DNA from 2 places in the Nocardioides sp. LML1-1-1.1 genome. Region 2 is predicted to be linked to the other one. Evidence: predicted binding sites of a transcription regulator. Region 2 holds the regulator's gene; the other holds the start of a gene.
The links. Region 2 encodes LexA, which represses DNA repair genes until DNA is damaged. Its sites were predicted from a motif close to TCGAACANNTGTTCGA; they were not measured.

Region 1 (11,294 bases), on a different contig from region 2:
TGCTTGGCGTCGGCCATCTCGAAGGTGAAGCGGGACTTGGCCACCCGGTCGCGCGAGGTCGTCAGGTTGGCGGACAGGATGTTCACGTGCGCGTCGGAGAGCACCATCGTGATGTCCGAGAGCAGCCGTGAGCGGTCCAGCGCCTCGACCTGGATGTTGACCAGGAACGTCGACTGACCGGTCGGGGCCCACTCGACGTCGACCAGCTTCTCCGGTTGGGAGAGCAGGCTCGCGGCGTTCGTGCAGTCCTTGCGGTGCACCGACACCCCGCCACCCTTGGTGACGAAGCCGAGGATGGTGTCCGGCGGCACCGGCGTGCAGCACTTGGCGAGCTTGACCCACACGTCGGGCGAGCCGGTGACGATGACGCCGGCGTCGCCGCTGGTGGGACGGCGAGGACGTCCGCGGCGACCCGTGATGGTGACCGCCTCGGCGAGATCCTCCTGGGCGCCCTCGTCGCCGCCGTGGAGCTCGATCACCTTGCGGACGACGCTCTGCGCACCGAGGTTGCTCTCGCCCACGGCGGCGTAAAGCGCCGTCACGTCGGCGAGCCGGAAGGCGCCGGCGACCAGGGACAGCGAGTCGTGGGTGAGCAGCCGCTTGAGAGGCAGGCCCTCCTTGCGCATGAGCTTGGCGATCTCGTCCTTGCCGCGCTCGATCGCCTCCTCGCGCCGCTCCTTGGTGAACCACTGGCGGATCTTGGAGCGGGCACGAGGCGACTGCACGAAGTTCAGCCAGTCGCGCGAGGGTCCCGCGCCCTCGGCCTTGGAGGTGAAGACCTCGACCACGTCGCCGTTCTCCAGCGTGGACTCCAGCGGCACCAGGCGGCCGTTGACCCGGGCACCGATGGTGCGGTTGCCGACCTCGGTGTGCACGGCGTAGGCGAAGTCGACGGGGGTCGAGCCGGACGGCAGCGCGATCACGTCGCCGCGCGGGGTGAAGACGTAGGTCTCGGCCTGGTTGATCTCGAAGCGCAGCGACTCCAGGAACTCGCCCGGGTCCTCGACCTCGCTCTGCCAGTCGAGCAGCTGGCGCACCCAGCTCATGTCGTCGAGGTCGCCCGGCTTGTCGGTGTCGTTGCCGGCGCGGCCGTCCTCCTTGTACTTCCAGTGCGCCGCGACGCCGTACTCGGCCCGCCGGTGCTGGGCGAAGGTGCGGATCTGCATCTCCACCGGCTTGCCCTGCGGACCGATCACGGTCGTGTGCAGCGACTGGTACATGTTGAACTTCGGCATCGCGACGTAGTCCTTGAACCGGCCCAGGACCGGGTTCCAGCGGGAGTGCAGGACACCCAGGACGCCGTAGCAGTCCCGGTCCTCCTCCACGAGGATGCGGATGCCGACCAGGTCGTAGATGTCGGAGAAGTCGCGGCCCCCGACGATCATCTTCTGGTAGATCGAGTAGTAGTGCTTCGGCCGGCCGGTGACGGTCGCCTTGATCTTCGCCTCGCGCAGGTCCTTCTCGACCTGGGTGATCACCTCGGCGAGGAAGGAGTCCCGCGAGGGCGCCCGCTCGGCGACCATCCGCACGATCTCGTCGTAGATCTTCGGGTGCAGGGTCGCGAACGCGAGGTCCTCGAGCTCCCACTTGATGGTGTTCATGCCCAGCCGGTGGGCCAGCGGAGCGTAGATGTCGAGGGTCTCGCGAGCCTTGCGCTCCTGCGTCGACGGTTTCACGAAGCGCAGCGTGCGCATGTTGTGCAACCGGTCGGCGAGCTTGATCACGAGCACCCGGATGTCGCGGGACATCGCCACGATCATCTTGCGGATCGTCTCGGCGTTGGCCGACTCGCCGTAGACGACCTTGTCGAGCTTGGTCACCCCGTCGACGAGCAGCGCCACCTCGTCGCCGAAGTCGCGACGACACTCGTCGAGGGTGTACGGCGTGTCCTCGACGGTGTCGTGCAGCAGCGCGGCCACCAGGGTCGGCTCGGTCATGCCGATGCCGGCCAGGATCGTGGTCACCGCGAGCGGGTGGGTGATGTAGGGGTCGCCGCTCTTGCGCTTCTGCTCCGCGTGCAGTCGCTCGGCGGTGAGGTAGGCCCTCTCCAGCAAGGCGAGGTCGGCCTTCGGGTGGTTGGCGCGGACCACCCGGAACAGCGGCTCGAGGACCGGGTTCGACGCCTGGGACCGACTGCCCATCCGGGCCAGACGCGCCCGCATGCTGCGCCCGCCGGTGGGCTCCGGGACGACCGTCGGCGGGGCGGGCTCCACCCGCGGCTCCGCGCGGGGTGGGGTGCGCTCCTCGGTCATTGCCCCAGTCTAGTGATGCGCCCGAGCGGTCAGAGCGTCAGGAGCGCCGAGGCCGGTACGTCGCCGAGGTGCTGCCGTCCGTCGAGGAAGCCCAGCTCCATGAGGAACGCGAAGGCGGCCGTGCTCCCGCCGCACGCCGTGACCAGCTCGTCGGTCGCGCGGGCCGTGCCCCCGGTGGCGAGGACGTCGTCGATGACCAGCACCCGCTCCCCCGGCGCCACGGCGTCCTGGTGGACCTCCAGCACCGCCTCGCCGTACTCCAGGGAGTAGGCGACGCGATGGGTGTCGTGCGGCAGCTTGCCGGCCTTGCGGACTGGCACGAAGCCGACCCCGAGCGCCAGCGCGACGGGGGCGGCGAAGATGAAGCCGCGCGCCTCCATGCCGAGCACCTTGTCGACCACGGTCGCGCCGCTCGCGTCGCGGCCCGCCTCGGCGAGGCCCTCCACCACGGTGGCGAAGCCCTCGGCGTCGGCGAGCAGCGGGGTGATGTCCTTGAAGACGATCCCGGGCTCGGGAAAGTCCGGGACGTCGCGGACCAGCCGGGTCAGCGCCGCGACCGCCCGTTCGGTCGCGGGCGCCTGACCCACGACTACTTCTTCCCGCGCTTGGAGCGGGTCTGGCGCTGCGGCTGCTTGCGGCCCGCGCTGCCGCTCTCGTTGACCGGGCGCGAGGCGGTGGGCACGTTGCGCCCCTTGCCGACCGCGTCCTGCGACCGGGTGCGGGCCGGCTGCTCCTCGAGCGTGACCTCGCCGTCCTCGGCGAGCTCGGCCGGGTCGTCGAGGTCGTGGGCGTCGCGGGGCACGACGGCCTCGTCGTCCTTGAAGACCGGCACGGCGGCGTAGCGGTCGGCGAGGGCGCGCTGCTTGGCCTTGGCCCGACGGGCCTGTGCCTGGACCTCGGTCTCCTGCATCTTCAGGTGCACGAGCACGCGCGGCGCGAGCATCACCGAGGAGTAGACACCCACACCCATGCCCACGAACTGCGCGAGCGCGAGGTCCTGCAGCGAGCTGGCACCGAGCTGGACGGCGCTGACGTAGAGGATGGCGCCGATCGGGATGAGCGCGACGATCGAGGTGTTGATCGAGCGCACCAGGGTCTGGTTGACCGCGAGGTTGGCCGCGTCGGCGTACGACTGGGTGCTCTTGCGGAGCTGGCCGGTGTTCTCCTTGATCTTGTCGAACACCACGACCGTGTCGTAGAGCGAGAAGCCGAGGATCGCGAGCAGGCCGGTGACCGCCGCGGGCGTCACCTGGAAGCCGGACAGCGCGTAGACGCCGACGGTGAGCACGACGTCGTGGATCAGCGCGACGAGCGCGGCCACCGACATTCGCCACTCGCGGAAGTAGGCCCAGATGAAGAGCACCACGAGGACGAGGAAGATGCCGACACCGGTGAGCGCCTTCTTGGCAACCTCCTGGCCCCAGCTCGGGCCGACCTGCTGGATCGAGATCTTGCCCTCGCTCACCTGCGGGAAGGTGTCGCGCACGACCTCGTTGACCGCGGCGCGCTGCTCCTCGTTCAGGCTCTCGACCTGGACCGTCAGCGAGGAGTTGCCCTCGGTCGTGACGACCGGGTTCTCGGCGTTCTCGAGCTTGGCGTCCGCGATCGCGGACTGCAGCTTGTCGGCGTTCTTCTGGCTGGCGTTGCCGTCTCCGACGTCGACCGACAGCGAGGAGCCACCGGTGAACTCCACGCCCATGTTGAGGGGCTTGATGAAGAGCACCGCCACGGCGAGCCCGACGATGACCGCGGAGATCGCGTAGAAGAGCCAGGGGCGGCCGACGAAGTCGACGGACTTGCGACCTTGGTAGAGGTCGTTGCCCAGGCGGGACATCTTGCCCATCAGCGGCCACCTCCCGTGCTCGCGGTGCGCGACTTCGCCACGTCCATGCCGAGTGTCTCCTTGCTGAGCCCGGACAGCTTGTGCCCGGAGTTGAAGGCGTGGAACTGGGCCAGCCACGAGACCATCGGCTTGGTGAACCAGAACAGCACCGCGAGGTCGATCAGGGTGGTCAGGCCGAGCGCGAATCCGAAGCCCTTCACCGCGCCGGTGGCGAAGATGTAGAGCACCAGCGCCGAGAGGATCTGGACCGTGTTGGCCGCGACCCGGGTGACCCGCGCGCGGGCCCAGCCGGTCTCGACCGCGACCCGCATCGACTTGCCCTCACGCATCTCGTCGCGGATCCGCTCGAAGAAGATGACGAACGAGTCCGCGGTGATGCCGACGGCGATGATCAGCCCGGCGATGCCGGGCAGGGTCAGCGTGAAGCCGGCCGTCTCGCTCAGCAGCAGGACCATCGCGTAGGTGATCGCGGCCGCGACGAACAGCGAGCTGACCACCACCAGGCCGAGGCCGCGGTAGTAGAAGAGGCAGTAGAGCATCACCAGCACGAGGCCGATCGCACCGGCCGTCAGGCCGGCCTGCAGCTGGTTGCCGGCCAGCGACGGACCGATCTCCTCGACCGACGTGCCCTGGTCGTCGAACTTGATCGGCAGGGCACCGAACTTCAGGCTGTTGGCGAGGTCCAGCGCCTCCTGCTCGGTGAAGTCACCGGTGATGCTGGAGCGACCGTCGGTGATCACCGCGGTCATCCGCGGGTCCGAGATGACCACGCCGTCGAGCACGATCGCGAACTGCTCCTCCGTGCCTTGGAAGGCCCGCGAGACGGTCTCGAAGTCGGTGGCCGCGCCGGCGGACCCCTTCGGGCGCGCCTTGTCCTTGCTGTTGCCCATCTCGATGCTGACCTGCCAGCCGACACCGTTCTGCGGCGTGCCGGCGGAGGCGTCGTCGAGCTCGGTGCCCTCGATGACCGAGCGGCTCAGGAGGTACTTGCCGGAGGGCCGGTCCTTCTCGGGCTGCGAGCAGGCGACCAGCGGCTTGTCGGGATCGTCCACGACCTCGGCCGGCTTGCCGTCGGTGGCGTTGAGGAGCTGGCCCTTGGCGTCGCAGGCGTACTTCGCGAACTCGGCGATCGAGGCCTGGTCTGGCTGGCGGGACCACGCGATGGCGTCCTCGGCGGTGAAGGCCTTGTCCTTCGTGTCGCCCGTGCCCGGAGTGGCGGTGTCGCTGGGCGTCGCCGAGCCGCTCGGCGTGGCGGTCGGGCTACCGGACGTGCTGGGCGTCGCGGACGGCGTACCGGTCGGGTCGTCGTCGACCGCGCCGGACAGGTCGAGACCGGGCCGGCCGAGGCCGCCCATCGAGCCGGTGTCCGAGCCGGGCAGGCCGGTGCCGGCGCCGGCGGCGCAGGCGGCGGGCTTGCCGTCCGAGCATGCGACGAGGCGGAAGCGCAGCTGCGCCTGCCGCTTGACGGTGTCCTCGAGCTGGCCACGGTCCTTGGTCTTGCCGGGGACCTCGACGACGATGTTCTTGCTGCCCTGGGTGGTGACCGCGGCCTCGGCGACACCGGAGCCGTTGACGCGCTGGTCGATGATCCGCCGCGCCTCGTCGAGGTTCTCCTTGGTCTGGTCCTTGTCGGCGCTCAGGGTGATCCGGGTGCCGCCCTGGAGGTCGAGGCCCAGCGCGGGCTTCCACGGCGTCTTGTCCTTGTCGTCGCCGCTCTGCGAGAGCGCGGTGAGGCCGTAGAGCACGGCCAGCGCGAGGAAGAAGATGATCAGGTTGCGCCCGGGGCGCGGACGGCGCGAGGCCATGCTCAGCGCTCCTCTTCGTCGTCAGGGGTGGGGTCGACGGGCGCGTCGTCCTCCAGGTGGTCGCGGCGTACCGAGGCGACCGCACCGCGGACGACACGGATCGCCACGCCCGGCGCGATCTCGACCTCGAGGTGCTCGTCGGTCTCCCCGACGATCGTCCCGAAGATGCCCGAGGTCAGCATGACGCCGTCGCCGACGGACAGCTCGGCCTGCAGCTGCGCCGTCGCCTTCCGCTGACGTGAGGCAGGGCGGATGATGAGCAACCAGAAGATCGCAGCGATCGCCACGATCGGCAACAGCTGTGCAGCGTCTTTCACCGACAAACCTCTCCAGCGGGGCACGGAACAGCGCCGCACCAGCGGTCGCAGGGCGGGCCGTCGGGAAGTGTAGCCAGCGACACCAGTCCGGGCGCGATCCGCACCGTCCTCCGCGCGTCAGTCCTCGAAGAGGGTGGGTCCCCCGGCGTCCTTCGGGTACGCCGGCGGGGCCAGTCCCAGGTGCGTCCATGCCGCCGGCGTGGCGATCCGCCCGCGCGGCGTGCGCGCGAGGAACCCGTTGCGGACCAGGAAGGGCTCGGCGACCTCCTCGACGGTCTCCCGCTCCTCGCCGACGGCGACCGCGAGCGTGGAGACGCCCACCGGTCCCCCACCGAACCGGCGGCAGAGCACGTCGAGGACCGCCCGGTCCAGGCGGTCGAGGCCCAGCTCGTCGACCTCGTAGAGGTCGAGCGCCGACTGGGCGACGCCCCGGGTGACCGTGCCGTCGGCACGGACCTGGGCGTAGTCACGGACCCGGCGCAGCAGGCGGTTGGCGATGCGGGGCGTGCCGCGGGAGCGACCGGCGATCTCGCTGGAGCCCTCCGGGGTGAGGTCGACGCCGAGCAGGCCGGCCGAGCGGCGCACGATCAGGTCGAGCTCGTCGGGCTCGTAGAACTCCAGGTGGGCGGTGAACCCGAACCGGTCGCGCAGCGGCCCCGGCAGGAGGCCGGCGCGGGTGGTCGCGCCCACGAGGGTGAACGGCGGGATCTCCAGCGGGATGGCGGTGGCGCCCGGCCCCTTGCCGATCACGACGTCGACCCGGAAGTCCTCCATCGCCAGGTAGAGCATCTCCTCGGCAGGGCGCGACATCCGGTGGATCTCGTCGACGAAGAGCACCTCGCCCTCGTTCAGCCCGGAGAGGATCGCGGCGAGGTCGCCGGCGTGGGTGATGGCCGGACCGCTGGTGATCCGCAGCGGAGTGCCCATCTCGTGGGAGATGATCATCGCCAGCGTGGTCTTGCCCAGGCCGGGCGGGCCGGAGAGCAGCACGTGGTCGGGCGCCCTTCCCCGCTGCTGCGCGGCCTCCAGCACCAGGCCGAGCTGGTCACGCACCCGCGCCTGGCCGACCACCTCGTCCAGCGTGCGCGGGCGCAGCGCGGCCTCGACCGCGCGCTCGTCGCCCTCGGCCTCGGCTGCGGTCAGCGAGCGGAAATGGGTCTCCTCGGCGGCGGCGAGCTCGTCCTCGTGGAAGGGCACGACGGATCAGGCCTTGGAGAGGCTGCGCAGCGCGGCGCGGAGCAGGGCACCGACGTCCGGCGAGCCGTCGGCCTGGTCGGCGACCGCGTCCACGGCCTTGTCGGCGTCCTTGGCGTTGTAGCCCAGTCCGACCAGGCCCTGGTGCACCTGCTCGCGCCACGCAGCGCCCGCGGCGGCGGCGCTGCTGGCGACCGTGCCGGTGGGGGCGCCGATGCGGTCCTTGAGCTCGAGGATGATCCGCTGGGCGCCCTTCTGGCCGATGCCAGGGACCTTGGTGAGCGTCTTGACGTCGTCGGAGGCGATCGCCGTCCGGACGCCGTCGGGGCTGAGGACCGCGATGATCGCCTGGGCGAGCTTGGGCCCGACGCCGGAGGCGGTCTGGACCAGCTCGAAGATCGTCTTCTCCTCCTCGTCGGCGAAACCGTAGAGGGTGAGGGAGTCCTCGCGCACGATCATGCTCGTCGGCAGGGTGGCCTGCCGGCCGGTGCGCAGCTGGGCGAGCGTGCCCGGCGTGCACATCAGCTCGAGGCCGATGCCACCCACCTCGACGACGGCACTGGACAGCGTCACGGCAGCGACGGTGCCGCGGACGAACGCGATCATCGGACTCCTCCGGGGGTGCGGGAACGGGTCGGCCGGGCAGCGGCGAGCGCGGCGTCGATGCGCGCCTGCGCACCACCGCGCCAGATGTGGGTGATGGCGAGCGCCAACGCGTCGGCGGCGTCGGCCGGCTTGGGCGCCGCGTCCAGGCGCAGGATCCGGGTGACCATCGCACCCACCTGCGCCTTGTCGGCACGCCCGTTGCCGGAGACGGCGGCCTTGACCTCGCTCGGGGTGTGCAGCGCCACCGGCAGACCGCGCCGGGCGGCGCAGACCATCGCGATGCCCGCGGCCTGCGCCGTGCCCATGATCGTGCTGACGTCGGAGCGCGCGAAGATCCGCTCGATCGCGACCGCCTCGGGCCGGTGCTCGTCGAGCCAGGCGTCGATGCCGCGCTCGATGGTCACCAACCGCTCCGGCACCGCCACCTGGGCCGAGGTCCGTACGACGCCCACGTCGACCAGGCTCAACGGCCGGCCGAGCGATCCGTCGACCACGCCGAGGCCGCAGCGGGTCAACCCCGGGTCGATCCCGAGCACGCGCACGTCGTCACCTCTCGTCCGAACATCTGTTCGGACCTACCGTAGACGACGCCGAGCCGCTGAGACCCCGCGACACGTCGAGCGATCGACGAGCTCAGGAGCAGATCCATCCAAGCCGATAGGCGAACCGGCGGACGCGACGAGAGGGGCGGCAGACCGCCGACCATTCCTCTCGCCGCGCCTCAGCGCCGGTTCACAACGCGGTCGTCACCAGATGGTGCCGCCGCACGAGCTGTCGACCGCTTGATTGAGGGTGAACTTGACCGTCAATCCACCAAAGCCGCGCCTGATGTTCGCCTCCCTCATGACGTGCCAACCGCCGTCCTGGATTGCCGAATAGGTGCTGTAGGTCGCCGTGGGCGCGACGCCGTAGTCATTGACCCAGATCTTCCCGCCGGTCCGACCGTTGTCCTCGATCTTGTACTCGATCCGGTAAATGGTCATCTTGTCCGCCGAGTGCGTGACGCTGATGGTTGCGGTCTGTCCATCAGCCACGCATGTGTACTTGGTGTTGCTGGCAGCGAAAGCGGGAGTTGCCGGTAGTGCAACGCTCGCAACAACTGCGGAAAGAACGACTGCAGCACGTTTCCAAACCACGATGCCCCCTGTGCGTTGGCTGGGCGTGACGCCCGAGAATGAATGGGGGGTCACATTAACAGCCTTCCGAAGGCACTGCCGCGAGAGATCTGCGGCATGTCAGTCAGACACAGCCGGACATGACGCGCTCCGGCGTACCTCACTCCTCGATCTGGTCGAGGACCTCGTCGGGGATGTCGGCGTTGGAGAAGACGTTCTGCACGTCGTCGAGGTCGTCGACCGCGTCGACGAGCTTGAAGACCTTGCCCGCCGCGGTCGGGTCGGCGACGGGGATGTCCATCGAGGCCACGAACAGGACGTCGGCGGACTCGTAGTCGATGCCGGCTTCCTGCAGTGCGGTCCGCACGGCGACGACGTCGGTGGCCTCGGACTGCACCTCGAACGCCTCGCCGTGGTCGTTGACCTCCTCCGCACCGGCGTCGAGGGTGGCCTCGAGGATGTCGTCCTCGGAGACCTCCTTGTCCTCCTGGGACTTCGCGACCACGACCACGCCCTTGCGGGTGAACAGGCGCGACACCGAGCCGGGGTCGGCCATGGTGCCGCCGTTGCGGGTGACCGCGGTGCGGACCTCCATCGCGGCGCGGTTGCGGTTGTCGGTGAGGCACTCGACGAGGAGCGCGACGCCCTGGGGGCCGTAGACCTCGTACATGATCGTCTCGTAGTCGACGCCGCCGCCCTCGAGGCCGCCGCCGCGCTTGACCGCGGAGTCGATGTTCTTGTTGGGGACCGACTGCTTCTTGGCCTTCTGGATGGCGTCGAAGAGGGTGGGGTTGCCGGAGGGGTCGGGGCCGCCCATCTTCGCCGCGATCTCGATGTTCTTGATCAGCTTGGCGAAGAGCTTGCCGCGCTTGGCATCGATCGCGGCCTTCTTGTGCTTCGTGGTCGCCCACTTGGAGTGGCCAGACATCTACGTCCCTCTATCTACCTCGACGACTTCCGTGCTGCCGCAGCAGCGCGGACAACTCTATCCGGCGACCAGGTCGAGGAAGACCCGGTGCACCCGGCCGTCCCCGTCGACCTCGGGGTGGAAGGAGGTCGCCATCAGGTGCCCCTGCCGTACGGCGACCGGGTGACCCGCGGCCTCGGCGAGCACCTCGACGTCCGGGCCGGTCGCCTCGACCCAGGGGGCGCGGATGAAGACGGCGTGCACCGGGTCGGCCAGCCCCGCGAACGGCAGGTCGGCCTCGAAGGAGTCGACCTGGCGGCCGAAGGCGTTGCGTCGCACGGTGACGTCGAGCCCGCCGATGGTCTCCTGGTCGGCGGTGCCGCCCTCGATCCGGTCGGCGAGCAGGATCATCCCGGCACAGGTGCCGAAGGTCGGCATCCCGCCGGCGATCCGCTCGCGCAACGGGTCGAGCAGCTCGAACGTGCGGGCCAGCTTGGCCATCGTGGTCGACTCCCCGCCGGGCAGCACCAGGCCGTCGCAGCCGGCGAGCTCGGCAGGCCGTCGTACGGCGAAGGCGTCGGCACCGAGGGCGGTCAGGGTCTGCAGGTGCTCCCGAACGTCACCCTGGAGGGCGAAGACTCCGATGGCTGGCACGCCGGAGAACGTTACGGGATCGCGCAGTTCTTGTTGCCGTTGCCCGAGTAGTTGGCCGGGTTGGACAGAGCGGACTCGACGCCGCCGATCACCGCGACCAGGCGGAAGGTGCCGGCCTCGTTGTTGATCGACTGGGTCTGGCCGTTGCGCACGTTGCCCGCGAAGGTCGTCGGCGTCCGGAGGCTGCCGCCCCCGCCGTAGTAGAGCTTGAAGGAGTCGGGGTTGCCGGCGCCGGCCCAGGTCCACGTCAGGTTGTAGGGGTTGTTGCCGTTGATCGGGACGCAAGCCGTGATCACGGGCGTCGGCTGGACGGCGAAGGCGGTCGTGAGCGTCGCGCTGTTGCCGGCGACGTCGGTCGCGGTGAACGTCGCGGTGTACCCGCCCTGGGTCATCAGCACGGCGGACAGGTTGTTGGTGCGGTACTGGCTGCCGGACACGAGGAGCATCGTCTGTGCCGAGCAGCCGTTGCCGGCGATGAAGGCGGTGCCGTTCCAGCACGTCAGGACGCCGTTGTTGGTGCGGACCAGCTTGACGGTCACCGTGCTCACTCCTGAGCCGCCGGTGTCCGTGGCGTTCACGCAGATCTGGCCGAAGCCCGCGC
Region 2 (11,294 bases):
CGAGGTCGAGTACCGCCAGCTCCGCCTGGAGCGGGTCGTGCTCGTCGGGGTGTGGACCGAGGGCAGCCAGCAGGACGTCGAGAACGCCATGGCCGAGCTGGCCCTGCTCGCCGAGACGGCGGGCTCGGAGGTGCTCGACGCGATCTACCAGCGCCGGCAGTCGCCCGACCCGGCGACGTACATCGGCCGCGGCAAGGTGGAGGGCCTGCGCGAGATCGTGGAGGCGACCGGCGCCGACACCGTGATCTGCGACGGCGAGCTCGCGCCGAGCCAGCTGCGCAACCTGGAGGACCGGGTCAAGGTCAAGGTGGTCGACCGGACCGCGCTGATCCTCGACATCTTCGCCCAGCACGCGAAGTCCAAGGAGGGCCAGGCGCAGGTCGAGCTGGCCCAGCTGAGCTACATGAAGCAGCGCCTGCGCGGCTGGGGTGGCAACCTCTCCCGCCAGGCCGGCGGCCGCGTCGGCGCCGACGGCGGCGGCATCGGTGGTCGTGGTCCCGGTGAGACCAAGATCGAGACCGACCGGCGCCGGATCAACGACAAGATCGCCAAGCTCCGCCGCGAGCTCAAGGTGATGAAGGGCACCCGCGACACCAAGCGCCAGGAGCGCCGTCGCAACGAGGTGCCCTCGGTCGCGATCGCGGGCTACACCAACGCCGGCAAGTCCTCCCTGCTCAACCGGCTCACCGGCGCGGGCGTGCTCGTCGAGGACGCGCTGTTCGCGACGCTCGACCCGACCACCCGCCGCACCCAGACCGGCGACGGGCGCGTCTACACCATGAGCGACACCGTCGGCTTCGTCCGGCACCTGCCGCACCAGCTGGTCGAGGCGTTCCGCTCGACGCTGGAGGAGGTCGCGGACGCCGACCTGATCGTGCACGTCGTCGACGGCTCGCACCCCGACCCCGAGGGCCAGCTCAACGCGGTGCGCGAGGTGCTTGCCGACATCGAGGCCGGCTCGATCCCCGAGCTCGTGGTGATCAACAAGGTCGACGCCGCCGACCCGCTCGTCGTCGACCGGGTGCTGCGCCGCGAGCCGCACGCGGTGGCGGTCTCCGCCCGCACCGGCCAGGGCATCGCCGAGGCGCTCGCCGCGATCGAGGCCGACCTGCCGCGCCCGCGGGTGGAGTTCACGGTGCTGGTGCCCTACGCGCGCGGCGACCTCATCGACCGGATCCACAAGGACGGCGAGATCACCACGCTGGAGCACACCGCCGAGGGCACCCACGTCACCGGCCGCGCGACCGAGGCGCTGGCGGGCGACCTCGCGGTCTACGCCGTGTGAGTTCCGCGGTTTTTCGGCGAATCCTCTCCGGAGGACGGATGATCTCCCCGTGACTCGGCACCGCCTCGTTCTCGCTGCCCTCGTCGTGCTCCTCGCCGCCACGGTGACGGGCACGATCTGGGCGCGCGCCGGCGCGCGCACCGACCACTGCGGGCTCACCGCCGAGCGCGCCGACGCCCGCGCGGCCCTGGTCACCGGCCGCGGCCCCGAGGTGCTCGTCGTGGGCGACTCCTACTCGGTCGGCGCCGGCCTGCCCTACGCCGACTCCTGGCCGACCCGGCTGCCCGGCCGGGTCCGCGTCGACGGCTTCTCCGGCAGCGGGTTCAGCGTCGGCGCGAGCGCGTGCGGCGACCGGTCGTACGCGACCCGCCTGCCGCGCTCCCTGCGCCCCGGCACCCGGCTCGTCGTCGTCGAGGGCGGCCTCAACGACTTCGACCAGCCGGTCGCGGACGTCGAGGCGGGCTACCGCCGGCTGCTCGCCGCGCTCGGCGGCACGCCCGCGCTCGTGGTCGGCCCGCCCGTGGTGCCGCACCGGCCGGACGGCACCGGGGTGGCGGTGGACGCGGCCCTGGCCCGGCTCACGGCGGAGTCCGGGACGCCGTACCTGTCGATGGTGGGGGTGGACCTCAGCCTCCTCGACGACGGCGTGCACCCCGACGCGGCGGGCCAGCGGGCCTTCGGCGACGTGGTCGCGGCGAAGGTCGAGGAGCTGCTCGGCGCGGCTACGGGCGACACCCGCCGGCGGCCCTGACCTCCCGCGCCACCGCGCGGGCGGTGGCGACGACCTCCCGGGCCAGCGGGGAGAGGCTGCCGCGGGTCAGCGCGTGGATCCGGCGAGGCGGCAGGGCCGGGTGCAGGCGGTGCAGCGCGATGCCCGGCGGCCGCTCCGGCCAGCCCAGCGACAGCGCCGGCATGATCGCGCTGCCCAGGCCGGCACGGACCATCGACAGCACGGCCTGGTTGTCCGCGGTGCGGAACACCACCTGGGGGCGTACGCCGTGCGCTGCGAGGTGGGCCTCGACGACGAGTGCCTGGTCGCAGATCGGCGGCAGGGCGACCAGGGGCGCGCCGTCGAGCAGCTCGACCGGCACCCGGCGGCCGGCGAAGTCGCCGGGGCGGGCGACCAGGACGTGCTCGTCCTCGACGACCAGCGTGCTGTCGACGTCCTCGGGCCCCGGCCGGTCGAAGAAGAGCACGTCCAGGTCGCCGAGGTCGGGGTCGGCCGCCTCGTCCTCCACCAACCGGATGTCGCAGCCCGGGTGGTCCTGTCGCAGGCGCCGCACGACGCCGGGCAGGAGCACGTTGGTCACCGTCTGGAAGGTGCCGACGTCGACCCGGCCCTCGCCGGCGTGGAAGCGCTCGACGGCCTGCGCCGCCTCCTCGACGCGGCCGAGGACCTCGCGTCCGGAGGAGAGCACGAGCCGGCCCAACGGCGTCAGCCGGACCGGGCGCGGCCCACCGGGCCGGTCGAAGACCGCACCGCCGACGGCGCGCTCCAGCGCGGCGACCTGCTGGCTCAGGGTGGACTGGGTGTAGCCGAGCCGCGCCGCGGCGCGGGCGAAGGTGCCCTCCGCGGCGATGGCGTCGAGGGCTCTGAGGTGGCGCAGCTCGTACACGAGAGTCATCGTAGAACCCGAACACCTTGATCAGTAACAATCGTTTTTCACGATGAACTGCGCGATCTAGCGTCATCGTCATGAACTCCGAGACCTGCTACGACGTCAACGGCATCACCCTCTGCGCCCAGACCTTCGGCGACCCCGCCGACCCCGCCGTCCTGCTCATCCACGGCGCCTCCGCCTCGATGCTGTGGTGGGAGGAGGAGCTGTGCCGCCGCATCGCCGGCGAGGGCCGGTACGTCATCCGCTACGACCAGCGCGACACGGGCCGCTCCACCACCTTCCCGGTCGGGGAGCCCGGCTACGGCCTGCGCGACCTCGCCGCCGACGCCGTGGGCCTCCTCGACGCCCTCGGCGTCGACCGCGCCCACGTGGTGGGCCGCTCGATGTCGGGCGGCGTCGCGCTCGTCCTCGCCGTCGACCACCCCGGCCGGGTCGCCTCGCTCACCCTGGTCAGCACGACCACCGGCGAGCTGCCGATGGGGGAGCCGGTCTTCCCCGACGAGCCGGACCCCGCCGACCACGCCGCCGTCGTCGAGTACGTCGTCGCCGCCACCCGCGCCTACGCCGGCGCCTCGCCGCACTTCGACGAGGACGCCGTGCGGGCGCTCGCCACCGCGGACATCGCCCGCTCCAGCGACATCGCCGCCAGCTTGGTCAACCACTTCGCCCAGGACTTCTCCGGGCCCGAGCACGGCGGGTTCGCCGACGTCCGGGTCCCGACCCTGGTGGTGCAGGGCGAGCTGGACCCGGCGTTCCCCCCGGCCCACGGCGAGGCGCTGCGCGACGCGATCCCCGGCGCGCGCCTGGTCGTCCTCCCGCAGTCCGGGCACGACGTCGCGCCGCCGGTGTGGGACCTGTTCGTCGGCGCGCTCACGGAGCTGAGCGCGCCGTGAGGTCCGCGATCTGGGTGCCCCTCTTCGACGAGCTGGCCGACCCCGCCGCGGTGGTGCGCCTCGCGGTCGAGGCCGAGGAGCACGGCTGGGACGGTTTCTTCGTGTGGGACCACCTGCGCTGGCGCGCGCCGGTCGAGGCGCTCGCGGACCCGTGGGTGACGCTGTCGGCGGTCGCTGCCGCGACCTCGACGATCCGGATCGGGCCGATGGTGAGCGCGCTCGCGCGGCGGCGGCCCCACGTCCTCGCCCGGCAGACGGCCTCGCTCGACCGGTTGAGCGCGGGACGCCTGGTGCTCGGGGCGGGGCTCGGCAGCGACCGCTTCGGCGAGGAGCTCTCACGCTTCGGCGAGCAGACCGACGACCGGGCCCGCGCCGCGATGCTCGACGAGAGCCTCGCCGTCCTCGCCGCTGCGTGGTCCGGGGAGGAGGTCCGCCACCGCGGCGAGCACCACACGGTCGACGGCGTCCGTTTCCTGCCGCGCCCGGTCCACGGCACGGTGCCGGTCTGGGTCGCGGGCTTCCCCGGCTACCAGCGCCCGCTGCGCCGCGCCGCACGGCACGACGGCTTCGTGCCGGTCAACCTCGAGCACCCGGACCAGCTGGCCGAGGCGGTCGCCACGATCGACGGGCTGCGTGCGGACCCGACGGCGCCGTACGACGTCGCGGTGCCGCTCGCCCCGTCGGCCGACCTGGCGGCGTTCGCGGCCGCGGGGACGACCTGGTGGCTCACGGACGTGGACCCCGAGGGGATCACCGCGGACGAGGTCCGCGGGATCGTGCGAGCCGGCCCGTACCGCTGATCCGGGCGCGCCGGGAGGGCCGCGCGGGCGTGGCCTGTGGAGGGCGCGGCGCGGCGTCGGCAGGGCCGTCTAGGGTTTCCCGGTGACCACCCGAGCCGCCGCCGACCCCACGCCCGTCCGCGACCTCCTCGCGACCGCGGTGGCCGCCCTCGGCGGCCAGGAGCGCGCCGGCCAGGTGACGATGGCCGAGGCGGTCGGGCAGGCCTTCGCCGACCGGGAGCACCTGCTCGTCCAGGCCGGCACCGGCACCGGCAAGTCGCTGGGCTACCTCGTCCCGGCGCTGCTCCACGACAAGCGGGTCGTGGTCGCCACCGCGACCCTCGCGCTCCAGCACCAGCTCGTCGAGCGGGACCTGCCCCGCCTGGTCAAGGCGGTCGGCACCACCCCGGGCCTCGACGCGTCGTACGCCGTGCTCAAGGGGCGCTCCAACTACGCCTGCCTCCACCGCATCCGCGAGGGGGCCCCCGACGAGCAGGGCGAGCTGATCCAGGTCCCCGAGGGCTCGATGGGCGCGAAGGTGATCGAGCTGCGGAAGTGGGCGGAGGCGGCCGCGGAGAACGGCGGCAGCGGCGAGCGCGACGACGCCCCGCGGCACACCGAGAAGGAGTGGCGCCAGGTCAGTGTCTCCGCGCGCGAGTGCCTGGGTGCCAGCAAGTGCCGCTTCGGCCAGGAGTGCTTCGCCGAGCGCGCCAAGGAGAAGGCGCACAAGTCGCACCTCATCGTCACCAACCACTCGCTGCTCGCGATCGACGCGATCGAGGGCATCCCGATGATCCCGGAGTACGACGCCGTCGTCATCGACGAGGCGCATGAGCTCGCCGCCCGGGTCACCCAGGCCGCCACCGACGAGCTGTGGGCCGCCGAGGTCGAGCGGGCCGCGCGGCGCAGCGTGCGCCACGTCGAGGGCAACGAGGCCGACGACCTCGCCGACGCGGGTGATGCGCTGCGGGCCGCGGTCGCCGACGCACCGGCCGGCCGCTTCGAGCGGCTGCCGGAGGACCTGGCCGACGCGCTGGCGCTGGTCCGCGACGCGGCCCGGGCCTGCATCTCGGCGTTCCCCAAGGCCGACGCGAAGTCCGGGCAGGAGCCCGATCCCGCGATGACCCAGGCCAAGGGCATGGTGCAGGAGGTGTTCGCGACCGCCGAGCGGATGGCCGCCAGCTCCGAGCACGACGTGCTCTGGCGCACCGAGGGCAGCGACCGGATGCCGCCGACGCTGGCGATCGCGCCGCTGCAGGTGTGGGGGCAGGTGCGCGACAAGCTGCTCGCCGACAACACCGTGGTGATGACCTCGGCCACGCTCATGCTCGGCGGCGACTTCAACGCCGTCGCCCGCACCGTCGGCCTCAAGCCGATGCCCGACGAGGAGCAGCCGTGGCGCGGCATCGACGTCGGCAGCCCCTTCGACTACGGCAAGCAGGGCATCCTCTACGTCGCCCGCCACCTGCCGCCACCCGGGCGCGACGGCCTCGGCCCGGCCCAGCTCGACGAGATCACCGAGCTGGTCGACGCCGCCGACGGCCGGACCCTCGGGCTCTTCTCCAGCCGCCGGGCCGCGGAGGCCGCCGCCGAGCACGTCCGCAAGGCGCTGCCGCACCTGACCACGCTGGCCCAGGGCGAGGCGCAGCTGCCCGAGCTGGCCCGGCAGTTCGTCGAGGACCCGCACACCTGCCTGTTCGGCACGCTCGGCCTCTGGCAGGGGCTCGACGTGCCGGGCGACACCTGTCAGCTGGTCATCATCGACCGGATCCCGTTCCCGCGCCCCGACGACCCGCTGATGAGCGCGCGCCAGAAGGCCGCCGACCAGGCCGGCGGCAACGGCTTCATGCAGGTCGCCGCGACGCACTCGGCGCTGCTGCTCGCGCAGGGCGCCGGGCGGCTGATCCGGACCACGAGCGACCGTGGGGTGGTCGCCGTCCTCGACCCGAGGCTGGCGACCGCCCGCTACGGCTCGTTCCTCAAGGCCAGCCTGCCGCCCATGTGGACGACGACCGACCCGCAGGTGGTCCGCCAGGCGCTGAGCCGGCTCAGCTCGCCTTCGCGGTGACCACCTGGCGCAGCGCGCTCGCCACCGGCGTGCCCTGGCAGGTGTGCTGGTAGTCCTGGCCCTGCCAGCAGCGGTAGCGGGTGTCGCCGCTGACCACGGTGACCTCGATCCACTGGGTGGTGCTGCCGAAGGCGTAGCTCAGCGTCCGGTCGCCGTTGGCGTTCAGCGTCAGGTACGTCGACGTGGGGTTGCGGTTCTTGCGCTTGATCGTGACGATCGCGGCCCCGCCGATGGCCTTGCTGTTGACGTTGATGCCGAAGGTGATCTTGGAGCCCGCGCCCTTGCCGCGGTTCCAGCGGTAGGTGCCCGCGGACAGGCGCGGCAGCGAGAAGACCGCGTTCGCGGTGCGGGTCGCCGACGTCAGCGAGAACGAGCGCCGCACCGGAGCCGGGCGGTAGGCCGAGCCCTCCTCGTAGACACCCGGCCGGCGGTTCCACACCGCGAACCACGCCAGCTGCGCGGTGATGTTGGTGCCGCGCGCGGCGAGCGCGCCGCTCAGGCCCTGCAGGGAGTAGACGTTGCCGGTGTCGGTCGAGCCACCGGAGCCGAGCCGGCGCCAGATGTCGAGCACGATCGTCGGCAGTCCCGCGGTGGAGGCGGGGAAGCGCTCGCTGAGGTAGCGGAAGAAGATCCAGCTGCCGTAGGGCTCCGCGCCCTGGTCGCTGAACGCGTCGAGCGCCTGCGAGGGCCGGCCCAGCGGACCGTAGGGCAGGTAGGAGCGGTTGTCGTTGATGCCGTCGTACATCTCGTCCTCGACCCAGCTGGCCGTGGCCTCCATGATCCAGGCGTCCTCGTTGACGTCGTAGGCGAACTGGACCGCGTGGAAGTACTCGTGGGCCGCCGTCACCCGCAGCGCCGAGCGCGGGGCGATGCCGAACTCGGCGTAGTTGTTGTCGAGCACGCAGTAGGCCGGGGCCGCGACGTGGCCCTTCACCTCGCGGTCGGTCGTGCAGTAGCCGTAGACGCCGGCGTTGCCGACGTTGCCGAGGTAGACGTCGGGCAGCGAGGAGCCGCCCGCGGTGCCGTCGGAGACCGGCTTCTTGTAGCCCGCGCGGGCGTAGGTGACCGCGATCTGGGTCATCGTGGTGAGGGTGAACTCGACGTAGTCCGGCAGGCCGCCCCTGGTGCCGGGGAAGGCGCCGCCGGCGCCGTCGTTCTCGGTCGGGATGGCGTTGGTGCCGGCGCTCACCCAGTGCACGCAGACGAAGGCGTTGCAGGTGCGCTTGGTCGGGTGCGCGCCGTAGCAGGCGAGGTCGCCGTCGGCGAAGCACTCGCTGGCCGAGTCGTCGGGGCGCGCGAGCAGGCGCGCGGCGACGGTGCGCTTGGACTTGGGCAGGGCGTGCTGGGCCACCGCCAGGTCGCGCAGGGCCAGCGTCAGGTCCTTGCCGTCGACCGGGCTGCCCGTCGCCGGGTCGGCCGGGGTGACCGGCGCCTCGACGAGGTCCTGCACGGTCTCCAGGGCCTGCTCGGCGACCTCGCGCGGGCTGTCCGCGTCGGCGTCGGGGTCACCACCCACCGCCTGGGCGGGGACGGCGAGCGCCGGCGCGACCAGGAGAGCCGCGAGCAGGGACAGGAACAGCGCGGCCCAGCGGGCGCGGCGTGACGTCATGGGGAAGCCCTTACGAACGATCGGTGGGGGGCGAACCCCCCGACCATACGTCAGACCCCCGACGAAACTCTCAGACCCGGCGCAGGACGGCGGTGACCTTGCCGAGGATCGTGGCGTGGGTGCCGTCGATCGGCTCGAACGCCGGGTTGTGCGGGAGCAGCCAGGTCCGGCCGTCCTTGCGCTGGAAGGTCTTCACCGTGGCCTCGCCGTCGATCATCGCGGCGACGATCTCACCGTTCTCGGCGGTCGGCTGCTGGCGGATCACGACGTAGTCGCCGTTGCAGATCGCGGCGTCGATCATCGACTCGCCGCTGACCTCGAGGAGGAACAGCTGGCCGTCGCCCACGAGCTGGCGGGGGAGCGGGAAGACGTCCTCGACGCGCTCCTCGGCGAGGATCGGGCCACCGGCGGCGATCCGCCCGACGACCGGCACGTTGGCCGGGACCGGGGCCGCGTCGCCGATGCCGGTCTCGTCGTACGTCGTCTCCTCGGCGGAGCCCATCGCCTTGCGGGCCGCCATCACCTCGGGCAGGAACACCTCCAGCGCACGCGGCCGGTTGGGGTCGCGCTTGAGGTAGCCCTTCTCCTCCAGCACGCGCAGCTGGTGGGCCACGCTGGAGGTGCTGGTGAGGCCGACGGCCTGGCCGATCTCGCGCATGCTCGGCGGGTAGCCCCGCTTCTCGATGCTGTCCTTGATGTGGGCCAGGACCCGCTGCTGGCGCGGCGTCAGGCCGGTCGCGTCCGGGGGGCCGTCCGGCAGCTCGGTGACGCCGCGGCCTGCCTTGCGCTCCGCCATGGGGTGCCTCCACTTCGCATCGGGTCGCCGTCCGCCCCGTGCAGGGTGGCCGAGCTCGTGCCCCGACGCTAACCGATCCCGGCGCGGGGTTTCAAACACCTGTTCGAACGGCGTGTCGGCGACACGCCGTCGAACAGGATTTCGAACCGGTGCTGGATTTGTTCGAACACCTGATCTAACCTCGTACACATGTTCGATCGAACGTCTGGTCGAACCCTTTGTGTCGGACCCCCTCGATAGACAGCTCCTCGACAGGTTCCGTCCCCTTCCCCCGGAGGTCACCATGAGCACGATCAGCATCGCCCCGCACCGCGTCGCCGCCCCCCGCGCCACCGCGCGTCCGGTCGCCACGCCAGCCCGGCGTTCGAGCTCGGTCCGGCTCACCCGCCGAGGCCGCCTGGTCGTGTTCCTGCTCGCCTCCGTCGTGGTCGCCGCCGTCGCCGTGTGGCTGGCCGCCGGCTCGGCCGCCACCCACGAGGCCGGCGACGCCACCGCCGTCACCGTCGTCACCGTCGCCCCCGGTGAGACCCTGTGGGACATCGCCAGCGACGTGGCTGCCGGCAGTGACGACGACGTGCGCGGGGCCATGGAGCGGATCCAGGACCTCAACACCCTCGACGGCTCGGTGGTCTACGCCGGCCAGCAGCTCCGGGTGCCCACCACCGACTGATCCGTCGCCGACGGACGTCGGCCCACCAGCTCTCCGCCGCTTCGACCCCGGCGGAGTGGGGAAGACGGAGGGCGGGACCCGGCTGCGGCCGGCTCCCGCCCTTCGCGCTTTCCGGGCCCGGCTCTGGTCGGCGCGGTGTTCTGCCGGGGGAGTCTCAGCGCGCGGCGCGCTTGCCGCCCTTGGGGGCGTGCGGATCGCGCTTGGGCTTCGGCTCGGGTGCCGCGCTCAGCCCGATGGCGCGCGAGAGCCGGACGGCCAGCATGAACGCCAGGAAGAGGCACAGCATGCCGCCGATGGCCGCGATCGCGAGGAACGCCCAGGCGCTCGCCTTGCCGTCGTGGCGGGCGGTGGCGCCGAAGTCGATGGCGGCGAGGACGAGGTACCCCCACGCCACGAGGGCGAGGGTGATGCCGACCGCGAGGGCGAGCAGGTCAGGACGGAATCGCGCCTTGGTGCGATCGCCTGCGCGCTTTCCTCCTGTCACGGCGGTCATTGTGGCCGATGGGTGGTTGCGGCGTGCGGGCAACCCGGCAATCCGCCGGCGATCTGCCGGCGACCGATGCGTGGGCCGAGGTTTCCGGCGGGTGGGCGGAAGGCCTCGACACGCCGCGTTGTTGACCTCTTCGGAAGCAGTTCTGGGCCGGTGACCTGCGCAAACGTGCCCGGAGTGGGACCTACCGAGATCTGCCCGGATCCCGGTCTTGCACCTGTGGTGGTCGCGGCGTACGGTTACCACTACATCTAGTAGTTACAAGGATGTAGTTCTCCACATCTAGTCCACAGGACTGGGGGTGGCGTTGCACAGATCACCACCCCGCTCTCCACAGCCAGCTCCCGGTTGTGCACAGCGGGACCGCCCCGGAAGGAGGAACCATGCACTGTCCGTACTGCAAGCACAACGACACCAAGGTCCTCGACTCCCGGGTCGCCGAGGACGGCTGCTCGATCCGTCGCCGCCGGGTGTGCCAGTCGGCCGCCTGCGAGAAGCGGTTCACCACGGTGGAGCTGATGCAGCTCACCGTGCTGAAGCGTTCCGGTGCGACCGAGCCGTTCACGCGTGAGAAGGCCGTGTCCGGCGTGCGGAAGGCCTGCAAGGGCCGCCCCGTCGACGAGGACGACCTGGCCCGCCTGGGCCAGGAGGTCGAGGACCAGCTCCGGCTGGCCGGCAGCCCCGAGATCGCCGCCCACGAGGTGGGCCTGGCGATCCTCCCGCCCCTGCGACGCCTCGACGAGGTCGCCTACCTCCGCTTCGCCTCGGTCTACCGCGGGTTCGACTCCGCGGCGGACTTCGAGAACGAGATCGCTCTCCTGCGCGCCGAGCGCCAGCTGCAGAGCGAACCAGCCCCGACGGGCTGACCACGAACGCCCGGCAGGTAGTGGGGAAGCTGCCTGCCGGGCCACCAACCTTCCCCGGCACGCTCCGGCGTGCGTCGTACGACCGCCGACATCCGCACCGCACCGCACCGACACCAGGAGAGTCATGACCGAGACGGCCAGCAACCCGACGGCCACGCAGAAGGGGCTGAAGATCGAGCGCATCTTCAGCACCGACGGCGTGCACCCCTACGACGA

Region 1: ruvC (crossover junction endodeoxyribonuclease RuvC) is a predicted target of LexA. The motif match lies at 8,575-8,590, and genes of this name have one in related genera.

The regions. Positions count from the first base shown of each region.
Region 1 covers NZ_JBEGHK010000003.1:395,377-406,670, reverse strand. The annotation lists gene MRBLML1_RS13075 (RelA/SpoT family protein) at 1-2,252, opposite strand, end outside; gene MRBLML1_RS13070 (adenine phosphoribosyltransferase) at 2,282-2,839, opposite strand; gene secF (protein translocase subunit SecF) at 2,842-4,095, opposite strand; gene secD (protein translocase subunit SecD) at 4,095-5,900, opposite strand; gene yajC (preprotein translocase subunit YajC) at 5,903-6,217, opposite strand; gene ruvB (Holliday junction branch migration DNA helicase RuvB) at 6,335-7,414, opposite strand; gene ruvA (Holliday junction branch migration protein RuvA) at 7,421-8,017, opposite strand; gene ruvC (crossover junction endodeoxyribonuclease RuvC) at 8,014-8,559, opposite strand; gene MRBLML1_RS13035 (hypothetical protein) at 8,764-9,051, opposite strand; gene MRBLML1_RS13030 (YebC/PmpR family DNA-binding transcriptional regulator) at 9,293-10,060, opposite strand; gene pdxT (pyridoxal 5'-phosphate synthase glutaminase subunit PdxT) at 10,118-10,693, opposite strand; gene MRBLML1_RS13020 (signal peptidase I) at 10,705-11,294, opposite strand, start outside.
Region 2 covers NZ_JBEGHK010000002.1:751,285-762,578, reverse strand. The annotation lists gene hflX (GTPase HflX) at 1-1,285, shown strand, start outside; gene MRBLML1_RS10470 (SGNH/GDSL hydrolase family protein) at 1,335-2,036, shown strand; gene MRBLML1_RS10465 (LysR family transcriptional regulator) at 2,008-2,910, opposite strand; gene MRBLML1_RS10460 (alpha/beta fold hydrolase) at 2,982-3,800, shown strand; gene MRBLML1_RS10455 (LLM class flavin-dependent oxidoreductase) at 3,797-4,600, shown strand; gene MRBLML1_RS10450 (ATP-dependent DNA helicase) at 4,683-6,647, shown strand; gene MRBLML1_RS10445 (MXAN_6640 family putative metalloprotease) at 6,628-8,256, opposite strand; gene lexA (transcriptional repressor LexA) at 8,327-9,052, opposite strand; gene MRBLML1_RS10435 (LysM peptidoglycan-binding domain-containing protein) at 9,336-9,722, shown strand; gene MRBLML1_RS10430 (hypothetical protein) at 9,877-10,206, opposite strand; gene nrdR (transcriptional regulator NrdR) at 10,596-11,078, shown strand; gene MRBLML1_RS10420 (vitamin B12-dependent ribonucleotide reductase) at 11,203-11,294, shown strand, end outside.